One region of the Shewanella sp. S1-58-MNA-CIBAN-0166 genome, then DNA from elsewhere that is predicted to be linked to it. Evidence: predicted binding sites of a transcription regulator. Region 1 holds the regulator's gene; the other holds the start of a gene.

Evidence for each region. Region 1 encodes LexA, which represses DNA repair genes until DNA is damaged. Its sites were predicted from a motif close to TACTGTATNNNNATACAGTA; they were not measured.
Region 2: a site for LexA is predicted at 1,546-1,565, ahead of AAEY99_RS06225 (YebG family protein). Genes of this name have one in related genera too.

The regions. Positions count from the first base shown of each region.
Region 1 is NZ_JBEOPN010000001.1:231,230-234,654, forward strand. Features, by position in the region: gene plsB (glycerol-3-phosphate 1-O-acyltransferase PlsB) at 1-709, opposite strand, end outside; gene lexA (transcriptional repressor LexA) at 974-1,588, shown strand; gene AAEY99_RS01075 (cell division inhibitor SulA) at 1,585-2,091, shown strand; gene coxB (cytochrome c oxidase subunit II) at 2,487-3,425, shown strand, end outside.
Region 2 is NZ_JBEOPN010000007.1:37,063-40,487, reverse strand. Features, by position in the region: gene AAEY99_RS06240 (PqiB family protein) at 1-44, opposite strand, end outside; gene AAEY99_RS06235 (paraquat-inducible protein A) at 31-627, opposite strand; gene AAEY99_RS06230 (paraquat-inducible protein A) at 737-1,363, opposite strand; gene AAEY99_RS06225 (YebG family protein) at 1,577-1,870, shown strand; gene msrC (free L-methionine (R)-S-oxide reductase MsrC) at 1,920-2,378, shown strand; gene proQ (RNA chaperone ProQ) at 2,656-3,267, shown strand; gene prc (carboxy terminal-processing peptidase) at 3,289-3,425, shown strand, end outside.

The DNA of each region.
Region 1 (3,425 bases):
ACTCTTCTTCAATGGCTTTTTTGATAGATTCTGATTTTAATAAAGAGGCAAACAACGCTTGTCGATTCGGTAATTGTGGCCCCGTCATCACTTTGCGTTGACGGCGGAAATGCACACGGGCGACTCGGGTCAATTTGTGAGCAATTCTTTTATCAGTACCATGTTCATCGGCCATATGACGAAGCGATAATGCATTAGAAAACTGGACGAAATTATGGCGTCCTAAAAATAAAATCATTAACCATTTACGTAACCACGTAGGGTTTTCACGTTCAAATACTGCAGCTTTCATGCTGTCTTCTTCTTTACCTGGGGTACGTCCCCAATAAAGGCAAACAGGAACCAACTGTATATCTAATTCAGGGCTCTCACTATGAAGTGACAATAAGCTGGTAAAATAATTAAGGAATTTGTCACCACTTTCACGTTTACCAAATAGTGGTTTGCGGCCCTCTAAACAGACCACACGAGGCACGGTTAAGCCATCAAGCTGTAATGGCTCATAAGGACTGGGCAGACCAAAGCCCTCGGTGATTTCGCTCAACGCGGCAATATCGCTAATAGATTCCGTTTTCATTAAATAAACCAAAGGTTTAGTTGGATCTATATTGAGGTCATCAAAAGGATCGTGAGGGACCACAATGGTCTGTACCATCCACTTTTGAATCCATCTTAATGCTCGTAAAAATATTGAATCTGGTTTTGACATGGTTATTTTCGCAACATAAGCCACTGTAATATTGTCGTATAGGATACCAGAAACCACCCTGCTTACACTATCAGACCGATCTATCTTTACGTTTAAGCTCTCACTATCAGAAATAACATAAGACAGAACATTAGTAATAGTTAATTAAAACATATTGTTGAGTGATACTTAATCAACAAAATACAAAAAATAGTTGGTTAATACTTGCGCGAACACAAACACTGTATATAATGACAGTCACTGTATAAAAAGACAGGAATTATCATGAGACCGTTAACGCCGCGCCAAGCAGAAATTTTAGACTTAATTAAAAACAATATCGCCGAAACAGGTATGCCACCCACTCGTGCTGAAATTGCGAATCGTCTTGGCTTTAAAAGTGCTAATGCCGCCGAAGAGCATTTAAAAGCATTAGCCAAAAAAGGCTTTATCGAGATCATGCCTGGTACCTCAAGAGGCATTCGTTTACCTCATGAAGAACAGGTTGAAACCGGTCTGCCACTCATTGGACAGGTTGCTGCTGGTGAACCAATTTTGGCCCAAGAGCATGTAGAGCAATACTATCAAGTCGATCCAAACATGTTTAAGCCCGCCGCAGATTTTTTATTGCGAGTGCGTGGTGACAGCATGAAAAACATCGGCATTTTAGAAGGTGACTTACTCGCTGTACATAAAATGCAGCAAGCACGTAATGGCCAGGTTGTTGTGGCACGTGTTGATGATGACGTCACCGTAAAACGATTTGAACAAAAAGGTAATGTGATTTATCTGCATGCCGAAAATGAAGATTACAATCCGATAAAAGTAGATTTAAGTTGCCAAAGCCTAACCATCGAAGGGCTTGCCGTTGGCGTTATCCGTAATGGAGATTGGTTATGAACAAACTAATGGGCATCGCGCCACGCCACCCGGGCTTATGGGTAGATTTAACTGAAACAGAACTGCATGGCACCCAAACCATTCAAACATTACAAACTGTCACTCAAGGTGAGGCTGAACTGAGCCAATTGTGCAGCCAGTTGGCAATATTGAGCCAGCAAGGCAGATGGATTGTATTAATTAGCCCGCCCCATATTGGCTATAAACATATGCTGGCAAGTGCTGGTGTAAGAATGGATCGCATTTTACTGGTGCACACCAAAGATGAAGTCGAAACATTATGGGCCATGGAGAAAGCGCTCACTAGCGGTACATCGAGCGCAGTAGTAACTTGGACAAGCTCACTTGATGCTCGCGATAGTCGCCGTTTAGAAATTGTCGCCAAAAGTGCACGTGCATTAGGGGTGGTAATTGAAGATGTGAATGCTCACTTACCTCACAAACATCAACTTGTTAGCCCTACTTTAACAAATGGAACAAGTAATTTTTGCTCATTTCACTAAGCACGAACCCTTCATTACCAAGCCCTGTATTGAATTCAGGGGTTTTTTTCATCTTTTTTCAGCCTATTAGCCAACAAAGTGATCTTGATCAATGTTTAATCTACAAGTAATGTGGTTAACAAGGATGAAACATTTTTTATCTTTAATTGGACGTGAATGGCAGTAATCAAGATTACTTTCAGACAAATGAGCCAAATCAAAATTGATAAGTTCAGTAGTAGGTACAAGCGTGGTGCACAGCTAACAATAAAACCGTAGACCGTATGTTTACAGCCACCAAAGTACTTTGAGGTCATCAAACTTTTTTCGGGAACCGAAGAGTTTGCATAGAGCAGAGAATTACTGTGTGACTCTTCTTTGTAGTTGCTATTTGCAATTAGCAGAGGAGTAGTCTTGTGAAGCAATGGTTGTATTGTTTACTGGTGGTGTTTGTAGCACTTCCGCTTGGGGCATCAGAAATGCCCCTCAACATGACTCAAGGCGTGACAGATATCAGTGGCAAGGTTTATGACCTCCACATGACGATTCTTTACATCTGTTGTGCAATTGGGTTAGTGGTGTTTGGGATCATGATTTACTCAATGATTTATCACCGCAAATCAAAAGGCGCTGTCGCGGCCAATTTTCACGAAAGTACCAAAGTGGAAATTGCTTGGACCGTCATCCCTTTCATCATCTTAATCGGCATGGCTATTCCAGCCACCAAAACCTTGATTGCTATGGAAGATCCCAGTGATGCTGATCTCACCATAAAAATTACCGGGTCGCAGTGGAAGTGGCATTACAGCTATTTTGATAAAGACATCGAATTTTACAGCACATTATCCACTCCCAGAGCACAAATTGATGGCAGTGAGGCCAAAGGCGAGCATTACCTCCTTGAAGTCGATAAGCCATTAGTACTGCCCATTAACCAAAAAGTGCGCTTCTTGATGACATCTGATGATGTTATCCATTCATGGTGGGTGCCCGCGTTTGCCGTTAAAAAAGATGCCAATCCAGGCTTTATCAACGAAGCCTGGACTCGTATTGATAAGCCTGGAACGTATCGCGGCCAATGTGCCGAGCTATGCGGTAAAGACCATGGTTTCATGCCGATTGTGGTGCAAGCATTATCGGAGGCCGATTTTGATAATTGGTTAGTAGAGCAAAAAAAACTAGCAAGCAATGCAGCTACAGCCGCTGCGGCATCAATGTCTAAAACCTTGTCTCTTGAGGAGCTAACCTCACAAGGTGAGCAAATCTATATTGCTAGGTGCGCCGCTTGTCATCAACCCAATGGTGCGGGTCTTCCTGGTGTATTCCCATCATTAATTGGCAGCCCTATCATAAAA
Region 2 (3,425 bases), on a different contig from region 1:
AATAACTTTTTCTTCACAATTTTAGGCGATTCAATTTGTGTCATCAGTGTTTTCCAAGCGGTCCCAAAGTAATCGAGTATCTAACACTTTTGCTGCGACTTGCGTTAGTAAGATAACTAACGCAAATGCTGTCGCGGCAGGTGCAGGTTTTGCGTCTAATAATTGCCCCATATTAACTAAGGCAACTGTTAATGAAATAACGAATAAATCGAGCATTGACCAGCGGCCGATCCATTCAATAATGTGAAACCCAACCATTAATTTTCTTTTTGATATTGGTAAGTTAAAACTAATAGCCGTCAAGTAAGTCGCTAAGCCAATAATTTTAAGCCAAGGTACTAAAATACTGGCAGTGAAAACAATGATAGCAATCGGAAACATACCGGTTTTGACTAAATGACTAATGCCACTAAAAATGGTGTCATTGGTGACCACTCCGCGATTAGTTAACAAGGTAATAGGGTAAATATTGGCGACAACAAGTAAAATTGTCGCGGTAACTAATAAAGCCCAACTTTGTTGGATGCTGGCATAACTACGGCTACTTAATTGACTAAAACAACGTCGACAATGACTGTTACTTGTGACGTTAAGTTTGCGACAAACAGGGCATAAACATAAGCCCATTTTCTTGCCCTGAATATGAGGTAAAACCTCAGTTTTCGGCTCGTTATCGGTATTCGCAGTTTGCTTAGGGCTGTCCACTATATGTTCATTGGATGGTGTAATTGGAGTACTAGGCATCTACATAACTCCACATGTGTTCTAGATTATATTCACGTTGTAAAAATAAGATGATGATAAACAACATTGTAAAACTGAATGTTCCCATACCAAAATACACATCGGAAAAGTCTGATAACTGAAAGGCCGACACGAGAAAACTGATGACATAAATTTCTAACATGGTCATTTGTGATATCAAACCATGATTTTTTAACAATGTAGTGTAGGTTCTTTGCCAAAATGAGTTGTGCAGTTTTAATTTTACAATTACAACTTGAGCCATAATTGACAAAATCAATAACCCAGGCGCGATAACTGCAGCAACCATTACCGCTAGGCCTACAACCCAATATCCTTCGGCCCAAACCGTCACAGCAGCTTGCAGCACCGTAGTGGTTCGTACACTGCCAAGGAAGTGGATTTCGAGTACTGGCAATAAATTAGCAGGAATAAAAATAATTAACGCCGCAACGCATAACGCTAGCATGCCATTAATGGAGCAATAAGGTGAATCATAGAGCGCCGTGTGGCAACGCGGACAAAGCGCACGGGCACTTGAAGGCAAAGCTCGTTTTCTCACTGCCAAATCACATGATTGGCATAAAATTATAGAATCATGATCATCAAATTCATGCATGAAGAATTAATCTAATCCATAGTAAAACACATTATTGGGTAGCGAAGAGTCAAACCTCTCTGCTTGGCCTTATATTGGCAGAAAAATGAGTTAATTGTTAAATAATCTCGATTTTCTTGTGCTTGATAATATCAGAATAATCAGAACACTTGCATCATAAGTTAACTATGTGAGATTCTATGCACTGTATATAAAAACAGTGAGGATTACATCATGGCAGTGATAACCCAATTTGTCGTGGTCAGAGAAGGGGTGGAAAAGATGACATTTATATCGAAGAAAGAGGCTGATGCCTACGATAAGATGCTCGATATTTCCGATAACCTAGTGCCATTTCTTATTAAGGCAGACCTCGGACTTGATGAAAATAAATGCGAACAGCTGGCATTTTATCTAGCAAACAATAAAGATGAGCTTTCTAACTTGCTAAAAGGCATCGTACAGGTTAAAAACGCTCCTACAGCGAAAACTAAAAAGACTACGGCTAAAACTACATCTGCAGAATAGTCGTATTCATCACTCATTCTTCGATTGAGTGTCAGCTTAAGGAATGGACATGAAAACCGAATTTTACCAAACATTAAATCGTCAAGCACAAGCTTTACTTGAAGGCGAAGATGATTTGATTGCTGCTATGGCAAATTTTTCAGCGTTGCTAAATGACAACCTAGAAGACCTAAATTGGGCAGGTTTTTATATTAAGCGTGGTGAACAATTAGTCCTTGGACCATTCCAAGGTAAAGTGGCTTGTACCCGTATCAATATCGGCAAAGGTGTTTGTGGCACTGCCGCAGCAGAAAATAAAACCCAACGAGTTGCCGACGTTCATCAATTTGATGGCCACATTGCATGCGATTCTGCCAGTAATTCAGAAATCGTGATCCCTGTTAGGCAGGGTAATGAGGTTGTAGCAGTGTTAGATATTGACAGCCCATTACTGAATCGATTCGATCAAGATGATCAAATTGGTTTAGAAAACATGGTAAAAAGTTTCGAAACTTGCCTATTTGGTTAAATAGCGAACAAATTAGATTAAATCATGGTCGCATTCGCTGTCGCGGGCTTTATAATATGCCGCTATACGCATTTGTGCTGGATTTACTGATGAGCGATGATTAAGCTGAGAGTAAGTTTGGTTAAATTGTTAAGGTTTGTTTCAATGACTTTAGCAAACTGGCGGATAGTGATATTTTGTACGTTAAGCCTTAACAGTAAGGTTTAACGAAAGATGAACGACTGCAAGGCAAATTGTATGCCGCATAATCAGTCCCTTTATTAACGTGGAAGTAAAAATGGAATCAACAGACAAGTTGACCGACACCAACGCAATTTTAGCGTATTTATATGAAACCTTTCCTTTATGCTTTATTGCAGAAGGTGAAACGAAGCCATTAAAAATTGGTTTGTTTCAAGATTTGGCTGAACGGTTAGCTGATGATTCTAAAGTCAGTAAAACACAATTACGTGTAGCGCTTCGTCGTTACACAAGCAGCTGGCGCTATTTGAAAGGCGTTAAAGCAGGTGCTAAACGTATAGATCTTGACGGTAATGAATGTGCTGAATTAGAACAAGAGCACATTGACCATGCTATTTTGACGCTTAAAGAAAGCCAAGATAAAGCTAAAGCAAAACGTCAAGCGTTAGCGCCTAAAAAGCCGGCAAAGAAAGTGGCACCTAAACGTGCTCCTGCCGTTAAAAAGGAACGTCCTGCACCGGTAGCGGCTCCAGTGATTAAACTTGTGCCGGCTAAGCTAGAAGATTTAAAACAAAAACAACGCGTTAATGTTAAATTAGGTGCCACACCTGTTCCTGGTGTTGTGACTGATATTAATAAAGAGGATGTGCTTGTTCAATTAGATTCTGGCTTATCCATCAAAGTACGTGCTGAGCACATACTATTATAGAAATTTAAGGAGTACTTGTTGATGCGAAAACTTACCTTGGCCGCGTCAATTGCCAGTTTATTTGTCGGCTTTTCGGCATGGGCAATTTCACCAACGATTCAAATCAGCGAGTTACCTAAACTAGCACAAGAGCCACAACATAAAGTGGCTAGCAAGCG